DNA from 2 places in the Leifsonia sp. AK011 genome. Region 2 is predicted to be linked to the other one. Evidence: predicted binding sites of a transcription regulator. Region 2 holds the regulator's gene; the other holds the start of a gene.
The links. The regulator HspR, encoded in region 2, represses chaperone genes until heat shock. The targets are predictions, from matches to a motif close to AAGTTGAGTCNNNNNGACTCAACTT.

Region 1: a site for HspR is predicted at 2,454-2,478, ahead of HDC94_RS04430 (Hsp20/alpha crystallin family protein). Genes of this name have one in related genera too.

The regions. Positions count from the first base shown of each region.
Region 1 covers NZ_JACCCH010000001.1:886,792-902,206, forward strand. The annotation lists gene HDC94_RS04420 (NADP-dependent isocitrate dehydrogenase) at 1-948, shown strand, start outside; gene HDC94_RS04425 (YdeI family protein) at 1,372-1,944, opposite strand; gene HDC94_RS04430 (Hsp20/alpha crystallin family protein) at 2,013-2,432, opposite strand; gene HDC94_RS04435 (oxidoreductase) at 2,723-4,231, opposite strand; gene HDC94_RS04440 (FAD:protein FMN transferase) at 4,228-5,085, opposite strand; gene HDC94_RS04445 (hypothetical protein) at 5,098-5,571, opposite strand; gene HDC94_RS04450 (hypothetical protein) at 5,775-6,212, shown strand; gene HDC94_RS04455 (hypothetical protein) at 6,205-6,657, shown strand; gene HDC94_RS04460 (hypothetical protein) at 6,939-7,184, shown strand; gene HDC94_RS04465 (hypothetical protein) at 7,184-7,906, shown strand; gene HDC94_RS04470 (SdrD B-like domain-containing protein) at 7,975-13,335, opposite strand; gene nagA (N-acetylglucosamine-6-phosphate deacetylase) at 13,546-14,676, opposite strand; gene purU (formyltetrahydrofolate deformylase) at 14,673-15,415, opposite strand, start outside.
Region 2 covers NZ_JACCCH010000001.1:556,130-571,544, forward strand. The annotation lists gene HDC94_RS02780 (MFS transporter) at 1-527, opposite strand, end outside; gene dnaK (molecular chaperone DnaK) at 718-2,595, shown strand; gene HDC94_RS02790 (nucleotide exchange factor GrpE) at 2,596-3,243, shown strand; gene HDC94_RS02795 (DnaJ C-terminal domain-containing protein) at 3,253-4,191, shown strand; gene HDC94_RS02800 (heat shock protein transcriptional repressor HspR) at 4,191-4,607, shown strand; gene HDC94_RS02805 (methyltransferase) at 4,706-5,800, shown strand; gene glpX (class II fructose-bisphosphatase) at 5,810-6,778, opposite strand; gene HDC94_RS02815 (phosphoenolpyruvate carboxykinase (GTP)) at 6,775-8,601, opposite strand; gene HDC94_RS02820 (helix-turn-helix transcriptional regulator) at 8,711-10,144, shown strand; gene HDC94_RS02825 (ATP-dependent Clp protease ATP-binding subunit) at 10,219-12,372, shown strand; gene acs (acetate--CoA ligase) at 12,551-14,536, opposite strand; gene HDC94_RS02835 (zinc-dependent alcohol dehydrogenase family protein) at 14,739-15,415, shown strand, end outside.

The DNA of each region.
Region 1 (15,415 bases), 330 kb from region 2:
AAGATGTGGAAGTCGCCGAACGGCACGATCCGTAACATCCTCGGCGGTGTGATCTTCCGCGAGCCCATCATCATCTCGAACATCCCGCGCCTTGTGCCCGGCTGGAACAAGCCGATCATCATCGGCCGTCACGCGTTCGGCGACCAGTACCGCGCTACCGACTTCGTCTTCAAGGGCAAGGGCAAGCTCACCGTCGAGTTCACGCCCGACGACGGCTCCGAGCCGATGAAGTTCGAGGTCTACGACGCACCCGACGACGGCATCGCCCAGGTGCAGTACAACCAGGATGCCTCGATCCGCGACTTCGCACGGGCATCCCTCAACTACGGCCTCACCCGCAACTACCCGGTGTACCTCTCCACCAAGAACACGATCCTCAAGGCCTACGACGGTCGCTTCAAGGACATCTTCCAGGAGATCTTCGACGCCGAGTTCAAGGAGAAGTTCGACGCAGCCGGCCTCACGTACGAGCACCGCCTCATCGACGACATGGTCGCCTCGGCCATGAAGTGGGAGGGCGGCTACGTCTGGGCCTGCAAGAACTACGACGGCGACGTTCAGTCTGACACCGTGGCCCAGGGCTTCGGATCGCTCGGCCTCATGACCTCCGTGCTCGCAACGCCCGACGGCAAGGTTGTCGAGGCTGAGGCCGCACACGGCACGGTCACGCGCCACTACCGCCAGCACCAGGCCGGCAAGCCCACGTCGACCAACCCGATCGCCTCGATCTTCGCGTGGACCCGCGGGCTCGCCCACCGGGCCAAGCTCGACAACAACCCCGAGCTCGCCGCCTTCTCCGACACCCTCGAGGACGTCGTCATCAAGGCCGTCGAGGAGGGCCACATGACGAAGGACCTCGCGCTGCTCGTCGGGCCGGACCAGAAGTGGGAGACGACCGAGGAGTTCCTCGACACGCTCGACAAGGCCCTCGCGGCGCGCCTGGCGTAGCTGCCCGGTCCCTGAGGAGCGGCGAAGCCGCGTCTCGAAGGGTCACGTGGTGCTGCGGGTGGGGCCCTGCATTCAGGGGTCTCCGCCCGTAGACGCCCGCCACACCGGAGACCCCTGAATGCAGGGCCCCACCCTCCGCGGTTTCTGGCGCGCTGGAGCTTAGAGCGAAGGCCATTTCTGGCCTTCGCCGCGACGCCAGCGCTGACGGCCGTCTCGGCCGTCAGGTTCCGCGGGCGTAGCCCGGCGTATTGAAACCCGGTGGGTTGAGTAGCCGCGGCGTAGCCCCGGCGTCATCGAAACCTCACCAACGAACAACACCGACCACGTGGGTGAGGTTTCGATGACGGCCGCTGCGCGGGCCTACTCAACCACCGGGTTTCGATGACGGCCGCTGCGCGGGCCTACTCAACCCCCAGGGAACGACTAGTAAATCTTCTCCCCGCGGGCGAGCATCTCCACGTACTTGGTGATGTTCCGCTCGCGGGTTTCTGCTTTCTTGAGTTGGCTCAGGCGGAAGATGATCGCCCAGCGGTTCTGCTTGGTGAGAGTGGCGAAGAACGCGGATGCCGCGGGGTTGGCGTCGATGGCGGCCTGCAGGTCGGCCGGCACCTCCGCACCCTTCACCCGGTACGCGGCATCCCACCGTCCGTCGCCCTTGGCCCGCTCGATCTCGGCGTGCCCACCGTCGCGCATGCGACCCTCGGCGATGAGGCGCTCGACGATGCCCACATTGCGCTGCGACCACGGGCTGTTGCGGCGCCGCGGGGTGAAAGCGTGGAGCAGGTAATCGTCGTCGAATCGCGCGACCTGGCCATCAATCCATCCATGGCAGAGGGCGACCTCGAGGGCCTCATCCCAGGTCATGCCGGGGGCCGACGAGAGCTTCTTGCGAAGCTTCAGGCGCACCCCGTCATCCGTGCCGTGCTCGAGGAGGTACTGCTCCCACTCCTCGGGGGTGGCGAGGTAGACGATGGGCTTCTCCGCGAACGACGCCATACGGCGATGGTACGAGAAACCCCCGACGCCGAGGGGGAGGGGCGCCGGGGGTTCGTCTGGAGGTGGGGTCAGCTGGCGGTGACCTCGGCCGCCTCGGTGGAGGTGGCGGTCGTCGTGACCGCGACCTTGCGCGGCTTGGCCTGCTCGCTCACCGGGAGCACGACGCTGAGCACGCCGTTCTCGTAGTTGGCGGAGATTGACGCGGTGTCGATGCCCTGACCGAGGGTGAACTGGCGCAGGTAGGAGCCGCCCTGGCGCTCGCGGGTGAGCCACTTCACGTCGCCGTTGCTGCGGGTGGTGCGCTCGGCGCGCACGGTGAGCAGCTGGCCGTCGACATCCACATCGACCGAGCCGGGGTCAACACCCGGGAGGTCTGCGGTGAGGACGTAGTGGTCTCCGTCGCGGTAGAGGTCGATCGGCATCCGGCGGGGACCCTGTCGGGTCGCACCGCGCTCGAGCTCACGGAACGGGTCGAAGAGTACTGCCATGATGATCTGTCCTTCGTCTAGAAGTTGAGTCACCGTGACTCAACTAAGACGAAATTAGCACTCTGGATACGCGAGTGCCAGCGCGTTCGCAACCGGCGAACGCGAGGCATCTGCCAGCTATTTCACTCTTTTCCGGAGCTTTCGCCCCCGAATCACTCTGGCCACGCGCGTGACCGCCTAGCCACTGGCGCCGCGCGTGAACCCTCCGGAAAAGAGAGGATCAAGACCGGGGTGGCGGGGTGGCGGGCTGGTGGCGGGGCAGGTGGTGCGGTGGCGGGGAGAGGGGGGGGCTAGTAGCCGCTGAAGTAGTCGGTGTGGATGCGACGCACACCCTGTTTGCGCAGGGTCTTGCGCACCTCGTTGACGAGTGCGGGTGGGCCCGACACGAACGCACGGCGGGACGCGGCATCCGGGACCGCAGCGGCGATCGCCTCGGGTGTGACACGTCCAGTGCCGCCGTGGACCCAGCCCGTGGGCAGACCCCCGTCGGGCTCCGGCCCGAACAGCACCACGCGCGCACCCGTCCGCTCCAGCACCTCGCGGTAGGGGAGCGGCCCGGCCGTGCTCGTGGCGTAGACGACGGTCACGTCGCGCTTCTCGCCGCGCTCCACGGAGTACCCCAGCTGGGAGGCGAACGGGGTGATGCCGATGCCGCCGGCAACGAGCAGCAGGGGGTCACTGACATCCGCTGGCAGCACGAAGTCGCCGTGCACGCCGGTGCCGTGCACCATAGCGCCGGGCTCGAGGTCGAGCAGCGCCTTCTTGAAACTCGAAGATGACGACGGCACCGTGATCGCGAACGTGATCGGTCCGTCGGCGGAGGGCGCGGACGAGATGCTGAAGTACCGCCGGTTGCCGCGGAAGTCGGCCTTGCGGTGCGGGATGGTGAGTTCCATGTACTGGCCGGGCACGAAGTGCACGGGCTTCGTGGGCTGGAAGGCGAGCTCCCAGGTTCGGTCGTTGACCGCGGTCTTGCCCAGGTACGTCATGCGGATGGCACGACGCTGGCCGAAGGCGAACGCGACGAGGTTTGCGACCAGCAGAGCGAACAACGGGCTCGTGTAGATCGGCCCCACGTTGTAGGGCGCCGAGTACAGCACGCCGGCGACCACGGCGACGAGGAGTTGCTGCCAGCGGCGCGGTGGAGTGGTGAGCGGTTCGCTCAGCATGAAGCCGATGAAGAAGAACAGCGGCGACGACAGGAAGGTGTTCGAGAAGACGGTTGCGAGGTCGCTGCCGGCGCTCAACTCGATCCCGAAGCGGATCGCCGAGGCCACAAGGAGGAAGGTGCCTGCCATCGCGAACCGTCGCAGCCGGTACAGCACCAGGAACGCACCGATGATCACGACGGGCTGCAGGAACGGCGTACCCGTCCACCACGCCGGGAACCCGAGCCCGGCGAGCCCGATGATCCACGCGCCGAGCGCTGCGGGGTTGAGCACGTGGCGTCCCCGGATGGCGAGAACGTACTTCGAGGCGGTCGCGATGGTGCTCGCGAGCGCGATGCCGAGGAGCCCGATCGGGTCGAGCGTCGGCACAATGATGAGCGCGATGAGCACACCCGTGATGTACGAGGATTCCGGATGCCACGGCCGGCGCACGATGAGCGATGCGAGCCATCCCGTCAGGGCGGCCGTGCCTACCGCCACGGCCGCTGACGCGAGGATCGGCAGGGGCTGGTACGAGAGCTGCCCGAACAGCGACAGCACGAGCGCGGTGAGCGTGATGGCCGCGAGGGTGAACAGCACGAGCTTGTACATCGGCACAGCGCCGAGGGTCCGGTCGAGCCAGCGCTTCATAGGAACATCTCTCCTGACAGGTCTGGCGAGTAGGTTACCCGCCCGGTGGAATCCACGATCACGTACTGGAAGTGGAACTCGCTGGCCAGCCGCTCGGGGGAGGTGAAGAACAGGGCGGTGGCGAGCCCGTCCGCCTCGAGCGCAGTCGATGCGAGCGCCCACGTCGCGAGCACGCTCCTCGTCGGCAGGCCCGTGACGGGGTCGATCACGTGGTGCAGCCCCTCGCCCCAGGCCCGGCGGTTGGTGGCGGAGGCGCAGATCGCGCCGGTGCCGAGCTCGACGACGCCGATGGCGCGCGTGGGATCGGTCGGATGCTCGAGCCCCACCCGAATCGTGCCCGGGCCGTGCCGCAGCATGTCGCCGCCGGCATCCACAATGAATTCCTCGTGCCCGTGGTGCGCAAGGATGCCGCCGACGATGTCGACGAGGTAGCCCTTGCCCGCGGCGCCCACATCCACCGTCACAGGCCGGTGCGCGGTGAGGGTCTCGCCGTCCCACGCGATCGCCTCCTCCCAGGCGAGCGCAGGTCGGGCCGGTCCCTCGGGGCGGAGGCGGTAGGTGCTGTCGTAGCCGAGCTGTTCGAGGCTCGCCCCCACGAGCGGCGTCACGGCGCCGCCTGTGAGGTCGTAGAGGCGGCGGTAGAGGTCGAACAGGGGTGCCGCGTCATCCGGGAGCTTGATCGATCCAGAAGCCCGCCGCAGCTGCGACACGAGCGAGTCGTCGCGGAACCGCGAGTACGCGAGGTCGAACTCGGCAATGCGCTCGCGAATGAGCAGCTCGAGGGCGTCGCCGAGTGGCTCCGTGCTATCGATCTGCCACTGGGTGCCGATGGCCTCGAACGTGAGAGTCAGCACGTCGTCGCTCCGTTAGGACGACGCATCCGCCTTGATGGCCTCGAGGGCCTTCATGAAGCCCCCGCTCGTGAGGGACGAGCCTGCGACCTTGGTCACCGAGATGTCGTCGATGCTCTTGCCCACGATCTCCGCCGAGATACCCGAGGCGAACTCGCCCTGGTAGTGCTCTGTGTTGGGGTTGCTCGGGTGTGTACCGATCTCGACGGCCGTGACGACGCCGTCGGCGAGGGTGAGAGTCACGTCGACCGTCTCCGTGCCGTTGGGCGACTGGTACTGGCCGCTCTCGGTGTAGCTGCCGTCGGCGTACGTGCCGGTCGATCCCGTGTCGGTCTCGGTGGGCGTCGTGGGCTCGGACGTGGCACCGGTGTCCGGCTCGGTCGTCGTGGTGGGAGCGGGAGTCTCTGCGGCGCAGCCCGCGAGGGCTCCGACGAGCGTGAGACCTGCGGCCACGGCGATGGTGGGTCGGGCGGTGATGATCGAGCGCATTCGTCTCCCTCGAGATCAAGTTGTTACGTCAAGCATCTCGTACTTGTTGGGAGATTCCTTGGAGTCGCCTGCAAAGCACGCTTGAGCACTCGACGCGCGAAGAACGGCCTCGACCGCACATCGAAGTGAACCGACACCGAACAGGATCTGAACGTGAACGCGGTCGCCTCCGTTCCGTGCGAGCACACTGATAGAAACAGAACGTGCTGTACGTCCTTGAGCCCGAGATGCCGGGCGGAATCGACGAGGGCACAGACATCGACCGACGCACTTGGCCGCCTTCCTACAGGTCGCTGCACTACGAGCTCGACACCTGGCAGGGTGATCCGCTGGTAGCAGGATTCGTCTGCCTGCTTGCGACTCGCGACCTGGAAGCGGATTTCCGCGAGGCGGGGCTCACCGGATACACGCCCCGCCCAGTCATCGTCACTCGCTCACTCAACTACATCGCGTTGAACAAGAGGCCGGTACCCCCCTTCGTGTGGATCGACATCACGGGTGTGCCAGGCCTGCACGACATCGCCTGGACGAGCGGTCGGGAGATTGCCGTGTCTGAACGCTTCGTGGACCTGCTTCGGCGCGCAGGGGCGGAACATTTCTCCGTGACGGCCCTCGACGAGACGCAGTCGCCACATGACTGATTCGAGCCGACGTCCAGGAGGTTTTTTCCTACTCCGGCCCGAGAACCCGGCCGAGATCGGCCCCGAGACCGTGATCAATCGAGCCACGACTCCATGGAGCTACGACAAGTTGCAGGTAGAGCTCGATGTCTTTTGGGAACGCGATCCGCTGATTGCGCGAGATTGGGTCATCGCTACGGTCGACTTGGAACGAAGCTTCCAATCCGCAGGCATCACTGGGTACAGGCTACGACCTGTTGCTATCACTCTCTCGGAGAACTACGTGGAGCTGGATGGAGGGCCGATACCAGACTTCGTTTGGCTGGATGTGACGGGGAAACCGAGGCTCGACGATATCGCGTGGACTACGGGTGGGCACCTCGACCTCATCGTGTCACCCAAATTCTTGGACGTTCTCGAAGCGGGCGGAGCCTCTCATTTCGACGCGTTCCTGTTGCCTGATTGATGAGGGCAAGTCTCGCAGCCGTTGTTAGGAGCGGCGCCGGGGGAAGTTAGCACGCACGAGGCCGGTTGACCGGCTCTTGGAGGGCTTCGTCAGTGCGTCGATGACGGCAGATCCCGAATTCAACATTCGAGAGACCGCGACCCGCGAAAGTTCCGTTGTGCATGACTCTTGTCGCGTGGGACAGGTGGGAGAACCCTCTTGTCTGCCTCTACTTCCATCTGATCTGCGCATGATGACATCGCGGGGACGGACGAAGTAGAGACCCGGCGCAGAACAACTACGTGCTTGATGTTGTTAACCAGCTCGAATCTCGCGGTGCCACGGATTTCAGGATCAATCAAAGGCAAGTGAGTATTCTCGAACAAGTCGTGGGTAAAAACCGCCCGGACGTGCAGTTCACCTACGATGGGGTTCGGTATTACCTGGAGTTCGAATCCCAGGGCTCAAACCGCGGCGCGGGTCACCTGAACAGAATCTTCAGCAATGATCCCTGCGGGGTGATCGGGATCTTTGGAGGCCCCTTCTGATGCGAACCCTGCTGAACGACGAGTTCGCCCCGATTACCAAAGCCATTGGGTTCGTGAAGGCAGGGATTGACGAGGTGACTGACCAGCGCGCGCAGTTCCTCCAGCAGCACGGGTACACGCTTAGCCGCCGAGAGCTCGCATTGCCGCTCATCGAATCCCTGCGTGTTCTTGAGCCGCTCACCGTGGGAGCAAGGCCCCGCACCTTGTGGGTGGAACATGGCACGTGGACCGCTTGCTTTGACTCAGGGTACCGGGGAGGAGACCCGGGGCCCGGAGTGAGTCTAGTGGCCCGATCCTTGGCCGTCGACGGACTGTATATCCGCACATCGCCCGATATTCGCGGAGGCGAGGTGCGGAGGTGGGGTGCCACCCAGTTCGTGTTCTATCCGGCTGGAGGAGATAGGACTCACACGCGAGTAGTCGCGGCTACCAACGACGGCAGCTGGGTTTGGCAGAACTTCGGCGAACCTCTGCCCTTTGAGGAAGTTGAGCGCTATGAGGCCCCGCGTCGGAGAGACCGCTTCACGTCGGACATGCTCGAGAGGTATTGCCAGGCGCTCGGTATAGACGTATTCAATGCCGAAGCCTACGGACCCCGCGCTGTTCTGCTCGAAATGACCGAATTGCGCGGTAAGCCCCTTACGTATCGGACGATGACCCTTGAGGAGGCGCAGGCCGCCAACGGAATCGTGCCAGGTCAGGCCGCCGCCGCCCGGGGCTGAGATCGATCCGCAGCAACGCTGAGGGGGCGGCCAGGCTTTCGCCCGACCGCCCCCTCAGCGTGTTGTGACTACTCCGCGTTGCGCAGGTCGTTGCGGCGTCGCACGAGCACGACCAGCAGGCCGCCCAGCACCAGCAGCAGCGCGACGCAGCCGATCACGAGGCTGATCGAGCTGCCCGTCATGGCGAGCACAGTGGCCAGTGGGGTCTCCGGGGCGATCACGACCGGCAGCGCGTAGGCGTGGAACGGGTCGTCGTCCGTCACGGTGACGGGGGTGTCCTCGTCGTCCGTGATGAGCACCGGCTCGCCACCCTCGCCGAGAAGCGGCTCGCCCGTAGGCGCCCCGTTCTCGTCGGTCTGCGGCGTGATCGGGTTGGCGACCACGACGACCTCATCGGCGTGATCCTGGTTCTCGCCGAGCTGCAGCGTGCCCTCGGCGAAGAACGACGCGCCGGGAGGCAGCATGCCCGTCCAGGGGCCGCTCTCCACGAAGCTGTACTTCGCCGGGCCGCCGAACGGCGTGAGATCCGCCGTCCAGTCGTCCCCGAGCGCGATACCCGAGAGCGTCGTGTCATCGAGGGTGAGGTTGGTCAGCCACGTCGTTCCGGTGTTGGTGACGACCCAGCGCACGGCGTTCTTCGACTCGACCTCGTAGCCCACCGCGTGGGCCTCGTCGTTGGCGTCCTGGTCGGCGTCGACGAGCGGCTTGGTCGGGATGACCCAGGCGTCACCGTCGCGGACGATCGGGTCTTCCTTGGTGCCGTCGTACTTGATCACCTGGATGGCGGCCGTCGCGGCGTTGTAGTCGTCGACGTCGTTCACGGGGATCCCCGAGAGGGCGCCCGTGGCATCCACTCGAACGCGGTCGACGTGCGGAGCAGCGGATGCCTCGACCGTGAGCGTCGCGGAGCCGTAGATGTACTCCCCGGGCTCCCACACCGCCTCGCCGTCATCGAACGTCTCCGCCCACTCGAACGACCAGCCCTTGTCGCTGTAGGTCGCGTCGCGGGTGATGTCGCCGGGGAGGGTCCACTTCAGGGCGTCAACCGTGGCACCGGAGATCGTGACATCCGACATGCTGACCTCGCGGAGGTTCTCGTCGCCCGTGTTCTGCACGACGAACACGACGGTGCGGGTCTCGCCGGGCGTGTAGAACTCGGCGTCGGTCATGGTGTCCGCGTCGTGTGAAATCGCGGTTCCCTCGCCATCACCCTTCTCGATGTCGACGAACGGTCCCACGCCGGTCCAGGCGTTGAACGGGTCGTCGTCCTCGACGGTGAACGGCGTCTCGCCGTCCTCGAGGGTCGCGCGAACCGGCTGGTCCTCCTCGTCGAGCTCCGGCTGGCCGGTGGGCTCGAGCGTCTCGGGGTCCTGCGCCGGCACGACGACCGTCGCGATCACGTCGACCGTGTCGGTGTGCGTCTGCTCGGCGGGGATGGCGAGTGTTCCGGTCGCGAAGAACGACGCTCCGGGCGGCAGGAGGCCCTGCCAGGCACCGCTGTCGACGAAGCTGTAGTTCGTCGGTCCGCCGAAGGCGCTCAGGTCGGCAGTCCAGTCGTCGCCGATCTCCGGGCCAGCGTCGGTGACATCCTCGAGCGAGAGGTTGGTCAGCCACGTGGTGCCGGTGTTGGTGACGACCCAGCGCACGGTGCGGTCGGTGTCGACCGGGTACTCGACCGCGTGGTCGGAGTCGTTGGCGTCCTGGTCGGCATCGGCGAGCGGCTTGGCCGGGATGATCCAGGCGTCGCCGTCCTTGATGGCCGGGTCGGCCTTCGAACCGTCGTACTTGATGACCTGGATGCCACCGGTGAAGGCGTTGTACGGGTTGTCGTCCTCGAGCGGGATCCCGTTCCAGGCACTCGTGGCCGTGACATCCGCAACGTTGACGTGCGGGTCGCTCGAGAGCGGCACCGTGAGCGTGGCGAGGCCCGTCACGGTCTCACCCGGCAGCCAGAGCGCGGTGCCCTCGCCGAACGTGTCCTCCCACGTCGCGGTCAGCACGCCGTCGGAGCCGGCCGTCGCCGTGAGGCTCGTGCCGTTCGGCAGCGTCCACGAGAGACCCGAGACGGAGGCGCCCGAGATCGTCGTGTCGGTGAAGGTGACCTCGCGCAGCGGCTCGGTGCCCGTGTTGGTCACGGTGACGAGGATCGTGCGGGTCTCGCCCGGCTGGTACACGACACCATCGGCGAGCGTGTCAGCGTCGTTGACGGCGACCCAGTCGTTGCCCTCGAGCACGGCATCGCTCTTGTTGATCTCGAGGCTCGGAACACCGATCAGCACGACGCCCGCATCCCAGGTGGGGTCGATTCCGTCGGTCGCGAGGATCTCGGCGTACGTGTACTCGTCACCGGGTACCAGGTTCTGGTTGGTGCTGTCGAGCACGATCTCGCTCGTGAAACCGGTCTCGGGGTCGGCGTTGGAGTCATTACCAGCACCGCCCGCGCCCTCGATAGTGAACTTGTAGAGCTGCGCCTGCTCCTCGGTGAGGATGAAGCGGATCTCATAGGTTCCGGCGGGGAGAAGGTCGAAATCGTAGCGTCCCTGCGCGTTCGTGGTCGTCGACGTGACTTCCGTCTCGCCCTGGTACAGCGCGACCGTGACGCCCTGGAGCGGAAGCTCCCCGATGTCCTGGATGCCGTCGCGGTCCGCATCGATCCAGACGTAGTCGCCCAGCGCGTATGTGCGCGGGATGCTGTTCTCCACGGTGAATGCGAGGTCGTCGTTCACGAGCGCGGGCAGCGTGCCGCTCACCTGCGCGTCGTAGTCGTCGCCGTTGGTCTCGACGATGCTCTGCACCGAAGCGAACGCGGGTAGCTCGATCGTGTCGCTCTCGCCCACAGCGAGATCCAGCACGTACGGGCTGTCCGGCAGCGGGTCACCTCGGAAGTCGACGACCGAGACGCTGATCTCGAATGTCGTGCCCTCCGGCGCGGGTGCGCTGCCCTCGGCAAGCTCCTTGGTGACGGAGAGATCGAAGGATGCCACGAACCCGGCATCGATCGTGTGGTCGTTCTGACCCGCCCCGCCCACAGTCACGGGAGCCTCACCGGTGGTGGGATCCGCGTTGGAGTCGTTCTCCGCGTCGCTCGACTCCTGCGTGGTGAAGCCGAGGTCGCCCCACGTGAGTCCCGTGAAGTCGGGGTCGGCGAAGACGCCGCCCCACGCGAAGGTCACGGGAGTGGAGGCCGAGGGCTTGCCGAAGACCACGACGAGTTCCGCCGCCGGGTCGTCGAATCCGGACTCGGTCCACAGCGAGCTGTCGAAGACGTAGTTTCCGTTGGAGTCCGTGGTGGTCGAGGCGATCTCCTCGCCCGTGGGCTTGCCATCCTCCCCGGCCCGGAACAGGCTCACGGGAGCGTTCGTGATCGCGGGCTCGTCGGCATCCTGTCGGCCGTTCTTGTCGGCGTCGAACCACACGCGGTCACCGATCTGCACGGGGGGAGTGACGCGTGCGAGCGCGACGCTTCCGAGACCGCCACCCTTCTCGAACGAGGGGGACGGCGTGGATCCGCCCGGGTCGGTCGTGTGCTCGTAGCCGCGCGCTGGGGCTCCGTTGGTGAGGTTGAACCACATCGATCCCGACACGCGGATGCTGCCGAGCGGGTCGAACGCCGTCGACATGATCTGGTTCACACCGGGGTAGGCCACGACGGCACCGAGTGCGGTCTCGCGGTGGATGCCCGGGTTGCCGAGGTTCTGGCCATCGTTGTAGAACTCGCGCGTGTTCTCGCCGCTCGGTCCCTCATGGAGGTTCTGGGCGTTGGCGGTGGTGCGGTCGCCGACCACACCGTTCTCCTCGAGGGTGAACTCACCGTCGCCATCGGGTGCGGCGATCAGGATGTCACCGCTCGAGAGCGTCTCGAAGAGCGGGCTCGTGGCTCCCGTGATCGCGGGGTAGTTGCGGTTACCGCCCTGGATCGCCGTGCGGTCGGAGAATCCGAGTGTGAGGTAGCCCTCCGTGTCGAAGGCCAGGGTCGTGAGGATCGCCTGGGGGTAGAGCTGCACGTTGCTCGTGCCCCAGCTGCCGCCGGATGCCTGCAGCCCGACCGACGTCGTCGCCGTGGCGCTGCTCGCACCGTCCCACGTCCAGGTGTCCGCCCAGGTGTTCCAGTGCACGATCTGGGGCCGGGTGGTCGGCCAGTTCGCGGCCGTGCCACCGCCACCCCAGGTGTCGGCGGTGTTGCCCTTGCGGTAGCCGAGCCCCGCAGTCAGTCGTGGTGTCCACGTCGGGGAGCCGGTGAGGGCCTCATCCAGTGGGGCGCTCACGACGTACGCCGAGAGGTCGGCGTCGCTGGCCAGTTGCCCGGGGGTGCTGCCTGCGTCGACGTACCCGACGTAGAGCTCGTCACGGTGGATCTCGAGTGCCCACGGGCGGTGGTTGGCACCCAGGTCGTCGGCGAGGTCGATCTTCACCGCCTCGGTCGGGGTGCCGTTGGTGAGGTCAAGTGCGTAGATGTTGCGGTCGAACAGGTTGACGAAGAGCAGGGTCGAGCCGTCGTCCGTGACGGTGATGCCACCGATACCGATCTTGCCCGCCTTGGCGAAGGCGTCGACGTCCGTGCCCGGGGTGCTGCCCGTCGTGCCGAGGGCGCGGTCGGTGTTGCTCTGTGCGGTGCCGACATTGACGAGCGTGGAGACGTCCAGCCACTGCTCGAGCGAGGGGGAGCCGGCCATCGTGCCGTCAGCGGCGAGCACGTTGTTGATGCGGTAGATGCCGCCGAGTCCGAGAGCGCCGAGGCCCGAGTGGCGCTTGTAGGTGGCTGCCGCGTACACGTCGTTGCCCACCGTGTCGTAGCTGAGACCCCAGATCGACCCGACCTGCCCGAAGGTCGCGACGGTCTTGCGGCCGGTGAAGGTTCCCGGCGAGTTGTTCGGAGCACCCCAGGGCAGCCCGACGATCGCCGCCGCACTGCTCGAGGTCCCGGAGGGGACACCCGTCGACTGGATCGCCGTGAAGACCGGCGCGTTGGCCTGTGCGAAGTCGTCCGGGTTATTCACGAGGAAGTCCACGTCCTCGGAGCCGGCCGCCGCGAACTGCACGCTGCTGCCGTTGTCACTGCCGAGGAACGAGGGGTAGTAGCCCTCGGGGGAGTCGAACTCGATGCGCAGCGGGGTGCCGTCGGCGACCGTTGCAGTCGCGATCGAGTAGTCGCCCGCGGCATCCGTCGTGTCGGTGCCGACAACCTCGCCGTGCGCGTCATAGGCGGTGACGGTGACATCGGCGATGCCCACGTCGGTCTGCACGCCCGCGCTCGGGTTGCCGGTGTCGCGGACACCGTTGGAGTTGAAGTCGCGGTAGACGGTTCCGCTGACGGATCCGGTCGCGGCGATGGCGGGCATCGCGCCCGCCATCAGGCCCGCGAGGGCGAGGGTGGCTGCGGACAGCACGACGATTGTGCGGCGCGGCGAGCGCGCGCTGAAGAGCGGCATCGGGTGGGAACTTTCCGTCGGGTTTCGGGCAGGGCAACAGGAAAGGGGAGCGTGCCAGATCACGTCGTGCCGGCCGTGCGGGTGTGGCCGGTGTATCCCCCAGAAGTGAAAGCTCCGTGAGCCTCACCTCATGCGAGCCTAGGTGTGATCAATTCTCCATGCAACCGAATACGTATCCCCCATAGGGGTGAGTAGACGGGTGCGTCTCGGCTAGAGCTGGAGGCCGTCGGCCCACACGCTCGTCGCCGCCCACTCGTGGTCGAGGAGCACGGCGTCGGCCGCGAACCCCGGCGCGAGCATCCCGTGCCGGTGCTCGAGACCGAGCACCCTCGCGGGTGTGTGGGTGAGCGCTTCGACTGCCTTGGCAGGGTCAACGCCGGAGGCGATCGCGCACCCGAGGGCGGCATCCTGCGTGAGGGTGGAGCCGGCGATCGTGTTGGTGCCGCTCAGGACGGCGAGGCCGTTCTGCACCGTCACGTTGAGGTTGCCCAGGCGGTAATTGCCGTCCGCGGCACCCGCGGCGGCCATGGAGTCGGTGATGAGGGCGATGCGCCCGGCGGCCGACGCGAACGTGAGGTTCACGACCTCCGGATGCACGTGCACCCCGTCGCAGACGAGTTCGAGCACCACGCGCTCGTCCTCGAAGGCCGCCACGACCGGGCCTGGCGAGCGGTGGTGGATGCCCGGCATCGCGTTGAACGCGTGCGTGAGCAGCCGTACCCCGCGATCGAAGGCGACCTTGGCCATCTCGAAGGTCGCATCGGTGTGACCGAGGGCCGCGACGATGCCGGCCTCGACCAGCACGTCCACGGTCTCGAGCGCGTTCGGTAGCTCGGTCGCGAGCGTCACCTGCCGCAGCGTGCCGCGTGAGGCGCTGATCAGCTGCTCGACCTCGGCGGGGTCAGGCTCGTGGAGCGCCGTTGGGTCGTGCGCACCGCGGTGGGCTGGTGCGAGGTACGGGCCCTCAAGGTGCGAGCCGAGCACGAGCGGGTCGTCCTTCGACAGGTCCGCGATGAGGTCGAGGCTCTCGATGAGCGAGGGGAGCGGGGCCGCGACGAGGCTCAGCACCGAGCGCGTGGTGCCGTGGGCGCGGTGCGTTTCCAGCGCGGCGAGCAGCTGCTCGGGGCCGCGGTCATAGGCGTAGCCGCCTCCGCCGTGCCCGTGCAGGTCGATGAAGCCGGGCGTGAGCCACTGTCCAGCGGCATCGACCTCGGCGGCAGCGGCCGGGCGCTCCGGGCCGGAACCTGTGGAGACGATGATGCCGTCGTCGACGAGCATCCAGAAGTCGTCGATCTGGCCCGACGCATCGAGCTTGCGCGCGGAGTGGAAGAGGGTGCTCATGTGAAGATGATCGTCCGTGCGCCGTCGAGCAGCACGCGATGCTCGGAGAACCACTTGACCGCCTGGGTGAGCGTGCGCGACTCCTCGTCCTGGCCGATGGCCACGAGCTGGCTCGAGGTGCGGGAGTGGTCCACCCGCACGACGTTCTGCTCGATGATCGGACCCTCGTCGAGATCGCTCGTCACGAAGTGCGCGGTCGCGCCGATGAGCTTCACACCACGCGCATGAGCCTGCTTGTAGGGGTTTGCCCCCTTGAAACCCGGGAGGAACGAGTGGTGGATGTTGATGACCTTGCCGCTCAACGCCTCACACAGTTCCGGCGACAGGATCTGCATGTAGCGCGCGAGCACAACGAGCTCGATGTCGTGCTGCTCGACGACCTCCTGCACGCGGTCCTCGAAGGCGAGCTTCTGGCCGGCGGATGTCACGGGGTGGAACTCGAACGGAACGTCGTAGAACTCCGCCAGCCCCGCCAGGTCCGGGTGGTTGCTCATGACGAGGGGCATGTCGACCGAGAGTTGGCCGGCGCGCTGGCGGTAGAGAAGATCGTTGAGGCAGTGACCCGCCTTCGAGACGAGCACGAGGGTGCGCAGTGGGCGGCCGACGATGTCGAGCTGCCACGTCATGTCGTAGCGGGCGGTCACCGGGGCCAGCGCCTGCTCGAAGCGCTCGCGCGTGGCATCCGATTCCACCTGGAGACGCATGAAGAAGCGACCGGTGTCCTCGCTGGAGAACTGCT
Region 2 (15,415 bases):
GTCGAGACCTGCACGAGCATGGCGTTGTAGTTGACGCCCGCGATCTCGGAGACCACCGCACCGAGCGCGAGGATGATCGCGCCGTACCAGAAGTACGCGGGGTCGGCGAAGACGAAGAAGAGGGCGAACTGCAGGATGGCCAGCAGTGCGGTGAACAGGAGCAGGAGGCGCTTCTTGCGGCCGCTGGCATCCGCCCGCTGTCCGAGAACTGGCGCCAGCAGAAGGATCAGGATGCCCGCTGCCGTGGTCGCCCATCCGTAGCCCGACGACAACTGCGCAAGTGCCGCCTCCCGGGTGGCATTCCCCTCGGGGAGGGACGCGATGTCGGCGGGAAGGAACGAGTCCGACACGAGGTACAGCGAGGCGAAGACGAAGGTCAGGATGACCGAGTTGAACGGCTGGGTGGCCCAGTCCCACAACGCCCACGACACGACCCGCTTGCGGGGAACGACTTTGTTCTCGATATCCAGCCCCACCACACCCACGGCGAGCGTGTTGGCGGCGACCGGAATCTTCTTGTCCGTCATGGTCACACGCTAGTGCCCACGGGTGTCCTGGCGGTGAACTTTCACCTTGAGTCGCATCGGCTCAACTTCGACTTGACAGAAGTTATCCACAGGACCAGACTTGATACATCACGACTCATGTTTCGACGCAATCGTTTCGAGTCAGTGAGCCGACCACGAAGAAACACCAGCAACAAGGAGACAAGAGCATATGGCTCGAGCAGTAGGTATCGACCTCGGAACCACCAACTCGGTGGTTGCCGTTCTCGAGGGTGGAGAGCCCACCGTCATCGCCAACGCTGAAGGCTTCCGCACGACCCCCTCGGTCGTGGCCTTCACCAAGGACGGGGAGGTGCTCGTCGGTGAGACCGCGAAGCGCCAGGCCGTCACCAACGTCGACCGCACCATCGCCTCCGTCAAGCGCCACATGGGTACTGACTGGAAGCAGGATGTCGACGGCAAGAAGTACACCCCGCAGGAGATCTCGGCACGTATCCTCGCCAAGCTCAAGCGCGACGCCGAGCAGTACCTCGGTGAGCCGGTGACGGATGCCGTCATCACCGTTCCCGCGTACTTCAACGACGCCGAGCGCCAGGCCACCAAGGAGGCCGGTGAGATCGCGGGCCTCAACGTGCTCCGCATCATCAACGAGCCCACCGCGGCCGCACTCGCCTACGGCCTCGACAAGGGCAAGGAGGACGAGCTCATCCTCGTCTTCGACCTCGGTGGTGGCACGTTCGACGTCTCCCTCCTCGAGGTGGGCAAGGACGACGACTTCTCGACGATCCAGGTTCGCTCGACCGCCGGTGACAACCGCCTCGGTGGAGACGACTGGGACCAGCGCGTCGTCGACTACCTGATCAAGCGCTTCAAGGAGACCACGGGAGTGGATGTCTCGGGAGACAAGATCGCGAAGCAGCGCCTCAAGGAGGCCGCGGAGCAGGCGAAGAAGGAGCTGTCGTCGCAGACGAGCACCACCATCCAGCTGCCCTACCTCTCCCTCACGGAGAACGGCCCCGCCAACCTCGACGAGACGCTCACCCGCGCCAAGTTCGAGGAGCTGACCGCTGACCTGCTCGCTCGTCTGGAGAAGCCGTTCAACGACGTCATCAAGGAGGCCGGTGTCAAGGTCGGCGACGTCGCACACGTCGTCCTCGTCGGTGGTTCCACGCGTATGCCGGCCGTCGTCGAGCTCGTCAAGAAGCTCACGGGTGGCAAGGAGCCCAACAAGGGCGTCAACCCTGACGAGGTCGTCGCCGTCGGCGCCGCGCTCCAGGCTGGCGTGCTGAAGGGCGAGCGCAAGGACGTTCTGCTCATCGACGTGACCCCCCTGAGCCTCGGTATCGAGACCAAGGGCGGCATCATGACGAAGCTCATCGAGCGCAACACGGCCATCCCGACCAAGCGCAGCGAGACCTTCACCACGGCAGACGACAACCAGCCGTCCGTCGCGATCCAGGTCTTCCAGGGCGAGCGTGAGTTCACCCGCGACAACAAGAACCTCGGCACGTTCGAGCTCACGGGCATCGCACCCGCGCCCCGTGGCATCCCGCAGATCGAGGTCACGTTCGACATCGACGCCAACGGCATCGTGCACGTGTCCGCGAAGGACAAGGGCACCGGCAAGGAGCAGTCGATGACCATCACCGGCGGCAGCTCGCTGTCGAAGGAGGACATCGAGCGCATGGTGCGCGAGGGCGAGGAGCACGCTGCTGAGGACAAGGCCCGCCGTGAGGCAGCCGAGACCCGCAACACGGCAGAGCAGCTCGCCTACTCGACCGACAAGCTCATCGCCGACAACGCCGACAAGCTGCCCGACGACGTCAAGTCCGAGGTCCAGGCGGATGTCGACGCACTCAAGACCGCGCTCGCCGGAGACGACGACGCAGCCGTGAAGACCGCGTTCGACAAGCTGACCGAGAGCCAGCAGAAGCTCGGCGAGGCGATCTACAACGCGCCCGAGGCGCAGCCGACCGAGGCCGAGGAGCCCGCAGCCGCAGCATCCAGCGATGAGGACATCGTGGACGCCGAGGTCGTGGACGACGAGGACGACAAGGACTCTTCGACAGGCTCAGGGCAGGCAAAGTAAGTGGCTGACGACATCACCCCAGAGGACGACAACGCAGCGGAGCCCGTCATCCGCGACAAGCGTCGCATCGACCCGGAGACGGGCGATGTCCGCGAGCCGAAGGCTGACGAGCAGGACGAGTCGGATGCCACGGCTGAGGGAGCGGACGACGACTCCGCTCCCTCGGCTGAGGCCGACGCCGAACCGCTGAGCGCGGAGGACCAGGCTCTCCTCGATGAGGCCGAGCGCGACCTCGTCGCGGACATGCGCAACGACATGCTGCGTGCGCAGGCCGAGCTCGTGAACTTCCGCACCAGGGTCGAACGCGACCGCGCCGCGAACCGTGAGGCGGTCATCGCCGAGGTGCTGCGTTCGCTCCTGCCGGCGATCGACGATCTTGCTCGCGCCGAGGCGCACGGCGACCTCGTCGAGGGCAGCCCGCTCGCGATCGTTGCCCAGAAGCTCCGTACCTCGTTCGAGAAGTACGGACTCAAGACGGTGGGGGAGAAGGGCGAAGCCTTCGACCCCGCGTTCCATGAGGCCGTCGTGCAGATCCCGACCCCCGGTGTGACCGAGAACACGATCGCGGACGTGATCGAGCAGGGCTACGCGCTCGGCGACCGCCTCGTGCGGCCCGCCAAGGTCGCGGTCGCGGTTCCCGCCGAGTAAGGCACGTCAGTGGCAAGCCAGGATTGGTTCGACAAGGACTTCTACGCGGTACTCGGGGTGTCCAAGGACATCAGCGAGGCCGAGCTCAAGAAGGTCTACCGCAAGCTCGCACGCCAGTACCACCCGGACTCCAACCCGGGGGACGCCAAGGCAGAGGCGAAGTTCAAGGAGATCAGTGAGGCGCACTCCGTGCTCTCCGATCCCGAGATGCGCCGCGAGTACGACCAGATCCGCGCCATGGGTTCCGGCGCTCGCTTCACGGCGGGCGACCAGCCGGGCGGGTTCGAGGACGTCTTCGGCGGCATGTTCGGCCAGCGTGGTGGCGCCCAGAGCGCGAGCTTCGAGGATCTCCTCGGTGGCATGTTCGGTGGTCAGGCCGGGTTCCGTACCGGCCCAACCCCGGGCAGGGACATCACGGCGGCAACGACGCTCGATTTCGTCACCGCCATCCGCGGCGAGACGATCAAGTTGCAGGCGGCCGGGGGCAACCCCATCACCGTCAAGATTCCCGCCGGAGTGGCCGATGGCCAGAAGATCAAGCTCAAGGGCAAGGGTGAACCAAGCCCGAACGGCGGCCCGGCGGGCGACCTCGTGCTCACGGTCGCGGTGCGCAAGCACCCCGTCTTCGAGCGCGACGGCCTCAACCTCCGCGTGGTCGTTCCCGTCACCTTCACGGAGGCGGCTCTAGGCGCCACGATCGAGGTCCCCACCCTCGGGGGCGACCCCGTGAAGCTCCGGGTTGCGCCCGGAACGCCGAGCGGTCGCATCCTTCGGGTGAAGGGTCGCGGCGTGACATCAGCGCGCGGCACCGGCGACCTGCTCGCCGAAGTCGAGATCGCTGTACCTTCACGCGTGCCGGATGATGCGGCCGAACTCCTGCGAGCATTCGACGAGGCCATGCCGAAGGAGAACCCGCGCGCCGAGCTGATCCAGAAGGCCAAGGTCTGATGGATCTCGATACGCCGGTCTTCGCTATCGCGGCTGCCGCAGAGTTGGCGGGCATGCACCCGCAGACTCTGCGGCAGTACGACCGGCTCGGCCTCGTGAGCCCCACCCGCACGGCCGGCCAGTCGCGTCGGTACTCGATGCGAGATGTCGCGCAACTCCGCGAGATCGCGGCTCTCTCGGCCGAGGGCCTCAACCTCGAGGGCATCCGCCGCATCCTCGAGCTGGAGAACCAGGTCAGCGCACTGAGCGAGCGAGTGCGTGAGCTCGAGCACGCCCTCGCCGAGGAACTGCTTTCGCGCCCCGGCCGCCGCGTCTTCGCTGCGGGTTCCGCCGGGGACGTCGTGTCGCTGCGGGCCGGATCCCGCGCCGAGAAGGCCAACCAGGTGGTCGTGTGGCGACCCCTGCGTCGTAGCTGACCCCCACGCATCCCGAATACAGGAGATCCCCGTGTACCTGTCCCCTCACGCGCATGCCTGAGCGGGAGCATCCCAAATCTCCTGCATTGGGGATTGAGGTGCTGGAGAGTCTCCGCCGCTGGCCCGACATCGAGGCGCCGAACCTAGTCGCCGTGGATGCCACGGACCGCCTGCTCCTCGACAAGGCGGCCGAGGACATACGCGCCAACCCCGACGGCGTTCTCGTCGTCGACGACAACTACGGTGCACTCACGCTCGGGGCAATCGCGCTGGGTGCTCGGGGCGTGCTCGTGCATCAGGACTCGATCGTGGGCGAGCGCGCCCTCGCCGCGAATGCTGGCGGGCTCGCTGACTACCGACATGAGGACCTCGATGACCGTGACTCGCTCGCTGGCGTGCGGGTCGTGCTCTGGCAACTTCCGCGAAGCCTCGACCGCGTCGCGGACGTCGCCTGGGCGCTCGCAGGGGGCGTTTCGCCGGACGCAACCGTGTATGCCGGTGGGCGCATCAAACACATGACTCTCCGCATAAACGAGGTGCTGAAGCAGCACTTCGCAAGTCTTGACGTGCTCCCGGCGAGGCAGAAGTCGCGGGCTCTGCGGGTCGCGAACCCCATACCCAGCGCGCGGTCGAACGAGAGTCGTGGCATCCATACCGATCTCGGCATACAGCTCCACGGCGCCCCGGGTGTCTTCGCGGGCGGTCTGCTCGACATCGGCGCGCGGGCGATGCTGGAGGTGCTCGACGAGGTAGCGCCTGCCGCTACCAGCGCCGTCGACCTGGGCTGCGGCTCGGGCATCCTCGCGATCACCCTCGCCCAAGCCCGACCGCACCTGCACATCACCGCAACGGATGTCTCGGCAGCAGCAGTGCGCGCCACCGAGCAGAACGTCGCTCTCAACGGCGTCACCACGATCACGGCGCTGCAGGACGACGCGGGCTCCAGCATCCCGGATGCGAGCGTCGACCTCGTGCTGCTCAACCCGCCCTTCCATACGGGATCGACGGTGCACACGGGCATCGCGTCGAAGCTCTTCGCGGCTGCGGCCCGCATCCTCAAGCCCGGCGGCGAGCTCTGGACGGTCTACAACTCGCATCTCGGGTACCGCGCCGAACTCGCGCGCGCGGTCGGGCCGACGCGTGAGGTGTCGCGCAACCGCAAGTTCACCGTGACAGCGTCGACGCGCCGCTAGGCAGAGCCTCTAAACCCAGCGCTCCGCCCGGTAGTCCGCGAGCACCCGACGCATCGTGCCGGAAGCTCCGCGCACGACGACGCTCTCGGTACGGATGATCGCGCCACGGTGCCGCACTCCCGCGACGAGCGGCCCGTCGGTGACACCCGTCGCGACGAAGAACGTGTTGTTGCCCTTCACGAGCTCGTCGGCTTCGTAGTGGGTATCGAAACGGAGGCCAGCCGCCTCCCCGCGTGCTCGTTCGTCGTCGTCCCGCGCGACGAGCCTGCCCTGGATGAGTCCACCGAGCGCCTTGACCGCGCACGCGGTGGCGACCCCCTCCGGGCTGCCGCCGGTGCCGACGCAGAGATCGAGCTCACCCTCGAGACTCGCGGCAGCGATTCCACCACCGACGTCGCCGTCGAGGAGGAGTCGGGTCCCCGCACCCGCGGCGCGGATCTCCTCGATGAGGACCTGGTGCCGTGGCCGGTCGAGTACCCCAACCGCGAGTTCCCCGACCCGTTTGCCGAGAACGGATGCCAGGGCTCGGAGGTTTTCACCGATGGGGTTCCTGATATCGACTACCCCGATCGCCTCCGGCCCGGCGACGATCTTCTCCATGTAGAACACGCTCGACGCGTCGAGCATCGTGCCCCGATCGGATGCCGCGATCATTGAGATCGCGCCGGGCCTCCCGGCCGCCGTCAGCGACGTGCCGTCGATCGGGTCGACAGCGATGTCGCACTCCGGCCCAGACCCGAGCCCGACAACCTCGCCGTTGAACAGCATCGGGGCCTGGTCCTTCTCGCCCTCTCCGATCACGACGGTGCCCCGGAACGCGACGGTGCCGAGGAACGCGCGCATGGCGTCGACCGCCGCACCGTCGGCCGCATTCTTGTCACCGAGCCCGACGAACGAACTCGCCCGGATGGCGGCCGCCTCCGTTGCGCGTACGAGCTCGAGCGCGAGGTTGCGATCGGGGATCGCTGCGGCGTTCACGCGACGGCGCGCTGGAGCGAGGCCGCCTCGACGCCGAGCCGAGTCTCGAGCCGGCGCCTCAGGTCGGCCAGCTGCGCCCTGACCTCCGCGGGCAGACGCTCCCCGAACCCGTCGAGGAACCGTTCCGTGTCGTCTGCCTCGTCGAGGAGCGAGTTCACGTCCAGGTCGAACAGGGCCTCCCAGTCCCGGGCGGAGACACCCGCAGCGAGGTGGTCGATCGTGTTCGGAGTCGGCACGAGGCCGACGGGGGTGTCCGCGGCTCCGATCTCTCCCGTGATGCGCTGGATGATCCAGGTGAGCACGCGACCGTTCTCGCCGAAGCCCGGCCAGAGGAACGAGCCATCCGACCCCTTGCGGAACCAGTTCACCTGGAAGATCGCGGGCGCCTCGGCACCGAGGCTCTCGCCGAGCTCGAGCCAGTGCCCGAAGTAGTCGGCCATGTTGTACCCGCAGAACGGGAGCATCGCGAAGGGGTCCCGGCGCAGTTCGCCCACCGTGCCCTCGGCGGCGGCGGTGCGCTCGGAGGCGATCGTCGCCCCGAGGAAGACCCCGTGCTGCCAGTCGCGCGCCTGCGCGACGAGCGGAACGTTGGATGCCCGGCGCCCGCCGAACAGGATCGCGTCGAGTGGCACGCCCGCCGGGTCGTCCCAGTCTGGCGCGATCGAGGGGCACTGCGATGCCGGAACGGTGAACCGCGCGTTGGGGTGGGCTGCGGGTCCGGCCGCGGGGTTCCACGGCCTACCCTGCCAGTCGGTGAGGCCCTTCGGTGCGGTGTCGGTGAGTCCTTCCCACCAGACGTCGCCGTCCTCGCGGAGGGCCACATTGGTGAAGATCGTGTTGCCCCAGATGGTGTCGACAGCGGTCGGATTCGTCGCGGGGCCGGTGCCCGGGGCAACGCCGAAGAAGCCGGCTTCCGGGTTGATCGCGCGGAGACGCCCGTCGTCCCCGCGAGCGATCCACGTGATGTCGTCGCCAAGCGTCTCGACCGTCCATCCGGGGATGGTCGACCGTAGCATCGCGAAGTTGGTCTTGCCGCACGCGCTCGGGAAGGCCGCGGCGATGTGGAAACGGCGACCGCCCGGGTCGGTGACCCTGATGAGGAGCATGTGCTCGGCGAGCCAGCCCTCGTCGCGCGCCATGACCGACGCGATGCGCAGGGCGAAGGACTTCTTCGCGAGGATGGCGTTGCCTCCGTAGGCCGATCCGAACGACCAGATCTCCCGCGACTCGGGGAAGTGGGCGATGTACTTGGTGGGATTGCTCGGCCACGCGACATCCTGCTGCCCCGGCTCGAGGGGCGCACCGACCGAGTGGAGCGCCGGCACCCAGCTGTCGCCTGCGGCGATACGGCTGAGCACGTCGTCTCCCACGCGCGTCATGATGGACATGCTCGCGACGACGTAGGGGGAGTCGGTGAGCTGCACGCCGATGCGGGAGAGCGGTCCGCCGACCGGACCCATCGAGAAGGGCACGACGTAGAGAGTGCGGCCGCGCATAGCGCCGCGGAACAGCTCGGTCATCTCCGCCTTCAACTCGGTGGGCTCCCGCCAGTTGTTTGTCGGGCCGGCATCGGCCTCGTTCTTGGAGCAGACGAACGTGCGGCTCTCGACGCGAGCAACGTCGTCGGGGTCACTGCGCGCGAGAAAGCTGTACGGGCGGTGCTCTGGGTTGAGCTGGGTGAGCTGGCCAGAGTCGACCATGGCCCGCAGGAGGCCGTTGAGCTGGGCGCGGGAGCCATCAACCCAGACGATGCCGTCGGGCTGGAGCAATTCGGTCTGCTCCTCGACCCAGGCCTCAAGGGTTCTCGGGAGTGTTGTCGTCATCGTTCGTCCTCCGTAAAGAATGTGCTTACTTAGACTCTGGAGCGCGAACGTTCAGTGTGAGCGAATGAAATGCTGGAAAGTTAAGCCATATTTGACATATCGTGGACGAATGGCGGATCTGACAACCCTCGGCCAGCGACTCAGGCACTACCGCACGGCCGCGGGCATGACGTTGGGCGAACTGGGGGACGCGGTGGGTGTCTCACCCAGCCAGCTCTCCTTGCACGAGAACGGCAGGCGGGAACCGCGGCTCTCACTTCTCTCCGACATCGCTGATCACCTCGGTGTGCCGCTCAGCCAATTCCTCGACGAGACGCCGCCCTCCGAGCGCGCCGCCCTCGAGATCGAGCTCGAGCGCGCGCAGTCGAGCCATGTCTACGCCGAGCTCGGGCTCCCCGCTCTGCGCCCTGGCCGGAGCATGCCGGACGAGGTGCTGTCGGTACTGGTCGGGATGCATCGTGAGCTTGATCGACGATCGCGCGAGGCCATCGCCACCCCCGAGGAGGCGCGGCGTGCCAACACGGAGCTGCGCATTCGCATGCGGGAACGCAACAACTACCTGCCAGAGCTGGAGGACCTCGCGGAGCGGGTCGTCGCGGAGGCCGGCCACACCACGGGGGCGCTCACCCATCGATCGGTCGCGCGGATCGCGGCATCCCTCGGCTTCGAGATCGTGCACGTCGGCGACCTGCCGCACTCAGCCCGATCGGTGACCGACCTGGAGAACGGCAGGATCTACCTGCCGCCGGCGTCGATCCCGGGCGGACACGGTCTTCGCTCGATGGCGCTCCAAGCCGTTGCGCACCGTCTGCTCGGTCACACGGCGCCGCGCGACTACGCCGAGTTCCTCCAGCAGCGGCTGGAGATCAACTACTTCGCTGCGGCGTGCCTCATGCCCCAGGGGGAGTCGGTGCGGTTCCTCACGCAGGCCAAGGCCGACAAGGACATCGCGCTCGAGGACTTCCGGGATGCCTTCGGCGTCACCCACGAGGCGGCAGCGCTGCGGTTCACCAACCTCGCGACCGCCCACCTCGGCATGACCGTGCACTTCCTCCGGGTCGGGGGAGACGGATCGATCAGCAAGGCTTACGAGAACGACGGTCTGCGCTTTCCCGTCGACGTGCAGGGAGGCGTCGAGGGCCAGATCGTCTGCCGACGCTGGAGTGCCCGCCGCGCCTTCACGCGCACCAACCGCACCACCGAGTTCTACCAGTACACCGACACCCCGGAGGGCACGTTCTTCGAGTCGACGCAGACCGGCACGAGCGCCACGGACGAGTTCTCGATCACGATCGGGGTGCCGTTCGATGCATCCAAGTGGTTCCGCGGTCGCGAGGTGACCCGGCGCGAGCACTCCAAGTGCCCGGATGCCTCGTGCTGCAAGCGTCCGCCGGCCGATCTCGAGGCGCGCTGGTCCGGCCGTGCCTGGACGAGCGCCAAGGTGCACGCCCACATCTTCTCGCCGTTGCCCTCCGGTACCTACCCCGGGGTGGACGATCGGGAGCTCTTCGAGTTCCTCGACGCGCACAACGCGGGGGACTAGGGCACTAGCATCCGACCCCCTGCGAGGAGTAAACTTGAGTCGAACCAACTCAAGTTTTAGAAAGGCACGCCCAGATGGCGAACATGCAGGGTGCCCCTGGCACCGACGAGGAGCAGAAGACTGCCCTCGAGCAGTACGGCGTGAACCTCACCGACATCGCCCGCAGCGGCAAGCTCGACCCGGTCATCGGGCGGGACGCTGAGATCCGCCGGGTCAGTCAGGTGCTCACGCGCCGAACCAAGAACAACCCCGTGCTCATCGGGGAGCCCGGCGTCGGCAAGACGGCCGTGGTCGAAGGCCTCGCCCAGCGCATCGTCGCGGGTGACGTCGCCGACTCCCTCAAAGACAAGACCCTCATCGCGCTCGACCTCGCGGCGCTCGTCGCGGGCGCCAAGTACCGCGGTGAGTTCGAGGAGCGGCTGAAGGCCGTTCTCAAGGAGATCAACGACTCCGACGGCCAGGTGATCACGTTCATCGACGAGCTCCACACCCTTATGGGTGCTGGTGGCGGTGAGGGTTCGGTGGCGGCAGCCAACATGCTCAAGCCCATGCTCGCCCGCGGTGAGCTGCGTCTCATCGGAGCGACCACGCTCGACGAGTACCGCCAGTACATCGAGAAGGACGCCGCGCTGGAGCGCCGCTTCCAGCAGGTGTTCGTGGGTGAGCCCTCCGTCGAGGACACAGTCGCGATCCTCCGTGGTCTCAAGGAGCGTTACGAAGCCCACCACAAGGTCGCGATCGCGGACTCGGCTCTCGTGGCCGCCGCCACGCTCAGCAACCGTTACATCTCCGGACGCAAGCTGCCCGACAAGGCCATCGACCTCATCGACGAGGCCGCGTCGCGGCTCAAGATGGAGATCGACTCGTCGCCCGTCGAGATCGACCAGCTCAAGCGCGCGGTGGATCGGCTTCGGATCGAGGAGCTCGCACTCAAGAAGGAGAAGGACGAGGCATCCAAGGCCCGTCTCGAGAAGCTGCGCGAGGATCTCGCCGCCCGCGGCAAGGAGCTCGACGCGCTCGAGGCGCGGTGGAAGACCGAGAAGGCGTCGCTCACGGGAGTGGGCGACCTGAAGACGCAGCTCAACGATGCCCGCATTCAGCTCGACCGCGCCATGCGCGAGGGCGACTATCAGAAGGCGTCCAAGCTCAACTACGAGACCATCCCGCGCATCGAGGAGGCCCTCGCGGCGGCGGAGCAGAACGAGCCGACCGGCCCGCGCATGGTCAACGACCAGGTGACCGAGGAGGACATCGCCGCCGTCGTCGCCGCGTGGACAGGCGTTCCCGTCGACAAGCTCACCCAGGGCGAGACCGAGAAGCTCCTCCACCTCGAGGCAGAGCTCGGCAAGCGACTGATCGGACAGAAGGATGCCGTGGCCGCCGTGTCCGAAGCGGTGCGCCGCACACGTGCCGGCATCTCCGACCCCGACCGTCCGACGGGCTCGTTCCTGTTCCTCGGGCCCACCGGTGTGGGCAAGACAGAACTCGCCAAGGCGCTCGCGGAGTACCTGTTCGACGATGAGAAGGCCCTCGTGCGCATCGACATGAGCGAGTACGGGGAGAAGTTCTCCGTGTCGCGGCTCGTCGGCGCCCCTCCCGGCTATGTCGGTTACGAGCAGGGTGGCCAGCTCACGGAGGCAGTGCGGCGTCGGCCGTACTCGGTGATCCTCCTGGACGAGGTGGAGAAGGCGCATCCCGAGGTCTTCGACGTGCTGCTGCAGGTTCTCGACGACGGCCGCCTGACCGATGGGCAGGGGCGTACGGTCGACTTCCGCAACGTCATCCTGATCCTGACGTCGAACCTCGGCAGCCAGTTCATCACCGACCAGTCGCTGCCGTGGGAGCAGCGCAAGGAAGCGGTGAACGAGCTCGTGCGCCAGGCGTTCAAGCCGGAGTTCGTCAACCGTCTGGACGACATCGTGGTGTTCTCGCCGCTGTCGACCGACGACCTCTCGCAGATCGTCGAGCTGTACATCGACCGGCTGTCGCGTCGACTGGCGGACCGCCGTCTCGAGCTCGCGGTAACCCCCGATGCCCGTTACTGGCTGGCCGAGCGCGGCTACGACCCGATCTACGGTGCGCGCCCGCTTCGGCGGCTCATGCAGCGCGAGATCGACGACCGACTCGCGAAGGCGCTGCTCTCGGGCGAGATCCGCGACGGCGAGACGGTCTACGTGACGGTCGCCGACGGTGGAGACGGCCTCTCCGTCACGCGTCTGGGGGAGTAACGGCAGCGGGCTGGTTCTGCGCGGTGCCGCGCGGGTCGCCGCGCGCCTAGTTGCTCGTAGTCTGCCAATCAGCGCGCTGTTTGAGGAGCACACCGCGAGAAGCTGCGGTATTGGCGAGAGGCGTGCATATGTGCGCGAAGGATGTCAATCAGCGCGCTCTTTGGGATTAGGCGAGACTTCAGCGAGCGGGTGTGCGCGACGCAGCCACCACTGCCGCGATGCGCTCCGGGCCCGTCGGGTCCTGGAGTGACGTCGTGTCGCCGAGCGGGCGACCGTCGACGATGTCGCGCAGCAGGCGTCGCATGATCTTGCCCGAGCGGGTCTTCGGCAGGTCCTGCACGATGTGGATGTCCCGTGGCTTGGCGATCGGCCCGATGGCGGCGGCCACGTGGGCGCGCAGTTCCTGCGCGAGGTCGTCGGTCGCGGCATCCGTTGCGGCGAGCACGAAGGCCACGATCGCCTCTCCCGTGGTCGCGTCGTCGGCTCCCGTCACTCCGGCCTCGCCCACCAGCGGGTGGGCGACCAGCGCCGACTCGATCTCGATGGTCGACAGACGGTGGCCGGAGACATTGATCACGTCGTCGACGCGTCCGAGCAGCCAGATGTCGCCGTCGGCGTCGGCCTTCGCGCCGTCGCCGGAGAAGAAGTATCCGCGGTCGGCGAAGCGCGCCCAGTACGAGTCGAGGTAGCGCTGGGGGTTGCCCCACACCGTGCGCGCCATGGAGGGCCATGTGCCCTCGATCACGAGGTAGCCGCCAGCGCCCGGCGGTACCGGCTCGCCCGCGTCATCCACCACGAGTGTCTTCAGGCCGGGCAGCGCTCGAGTCGCCGAGCCCGGCTTGATCGTGGTCCAGGCGGGGATGGGCGCCATGATCGCGGCGCCCGTCTCGGACTGCCACCAGGTGTCGATGACGGGTGCGGTGCCGGCACCGAACTGCTCGCGGAACCACACCCACGCCGCGGGGTTGATCGACTCACCGACCGACCCGAGCAGGCGAATGCTCGAGAGGTCGAACCCCGACGGCAGCCCCTCGGGGAACCACGTCATGAACGTCCGCACGAGCGTGGGCGCCGTGTAGTACGTCGTGACGCCGTAGCGTTCGATGATCTCGAGGTGTCGGGTGCGCGACGGGGTGTCCGGCGTGCCCTCGTAGATCACCTGCGTGGTTGCGTTCGACAGCGGCCCGTACAGCTCGTAGGTGTGCGCCGTGACCCACGCGAGGTCGGCGGTGCACCAGTGCACGTCATTGTCCTTCGCGTCGAAGGCAGCCCAGTGCGTCCAGCTCGCCTGCGTGAGGTAGCCGCCGGAGGTGTGCACGAGGCCCTTCGGCTTACCCGTGGTGCCCGAGGTGTAGATGATGAAGAGCGGGGTCTCGGCGGGGAACGACTCGGCCTCGTGATGCGAAGGCTGCGAGTCCACGATGTCGTGCCACCAGACGTCGCGTCCCTCGGTGATGTCGACCTGGAGGCCAGTGCGGTTGACCACGAGAACGTGCTCGACATGGTCGAGGCCCTCGACCGCGGCATCCGCGTTCTGCTTCACGGGCACGGCCTTGCCCCGGCGGAACTGCCCGTCACTCGTGACCACGAGCTTCGCCCCCGTGTCCTCGACGCGGAATCGCAGCGCCTCGGCCGAGAACCCACCGAAGACGAGCGAATGGATGGCACCGATGCGGGCCACCGCGAGCGTGATGATCACGGTCTCAGGGATCACTGGCAGATAGATGACGACGCGGTCACCCTTCGTCACGCCGAGTGCTTCCAGCGCGTTGGCGGCCTTCGACACCTCGCGCTGCAGCTCGGCGAAGGTGATCGCCCGGCGGTCGCCCGGCTCGCCCTCGAAGTAGTACGCGACCTTGTCGCCGAGGCCGGCATCGACGTGCCGATCGACGCAGTTCACCGCGACGTTGAGGGTGCCATCCGAGAACCACTCGGCGACGGGCGGCTGCAGGCCGTCGGGTCCGGCGGCGGGCTCCCACGTGTGCGCGACGGTCCAGGGGGTGTCCCACTTCAGTCGCCCGGCCGCCTCCTCCCAGAACGCGACGGGGTCGGCGGCGGCGCGCTCCCAAGCATCGGCGGCCACGTTCGAGTCGATCGCGAAGTGCGCGGGCGGCGGGAACGAGCGGGTCTCGACGAGCAGTTCATTGAAGGGCGCGGATGTCACGACTCAACGCTATGCGACGGGCCCGCGGCATCCCGAAGCAGTTGTCACTCGCCGAAACATCACCGCGCGATCACAAATGCAGGAGTGGGGGCGCTCAAGCGCGCCTCTTCGGGTTGCCGCCGCTGTCGGTCGTGCCGATCTCCTGTATTTGGGATCATGCCGGTCGTCGCGGCACGGGCGAGCGTGCGCGTAGCCTGAACCCATGCTCGCCACCGTCATCCACGCCCCGCACGACATCCGCAGCGAAGAGGTCCCGGACCCCGCGCTCCTCAAGCCCACCGATGCCATCGTGCGCGTGAGCGCCGCGTGCGTCTGCGGCTCCGACCTGTGGCCCTACCGCGGGGTCACGCCCACGACCAAGCCGCGCCGCATCGGCCACGAGTTCGTCGGAATCGTCGAGCAGATCGGCGACGAGGTCACGACGATCAAGGTCGGCGACTTCGTCATCGCGCCGTTCTACTGGTGCGACATGACGTGCATCAACTGCCGCAATGGCGTGAGCACGAGCTGCCTCCACGGTGGCTGGTGGGGCGCACCGGACCGCAACGGTGACTTCGTCGACGGCGCCCAGGGCGAGGTCGTGCGCGTGCCGCTCGCCGACGGGACCCTCGTCGCAACGCCGGGGATGCCCGCCCCCGAGCTCATTCCGAGCCTCCTGACCCTCGCCGACGTCATGGGCACCGGCCACCACGCCGCAGTCTCGGCAGGCGTCACCGCGGGCAGCACCGTGGTTGTCGTCGGGGATGGCGCGGTCGGGCTCTGTGCGGTACTCGCCGCGAAGCGGCTCGGGGCATCCCGCGTGGTCGCGATGTCGCGTCACGCTGACCGCCAGGAGATCGCGCGCGAGTTCGGCGCCGACGACATCATCGAGGAGCGCGG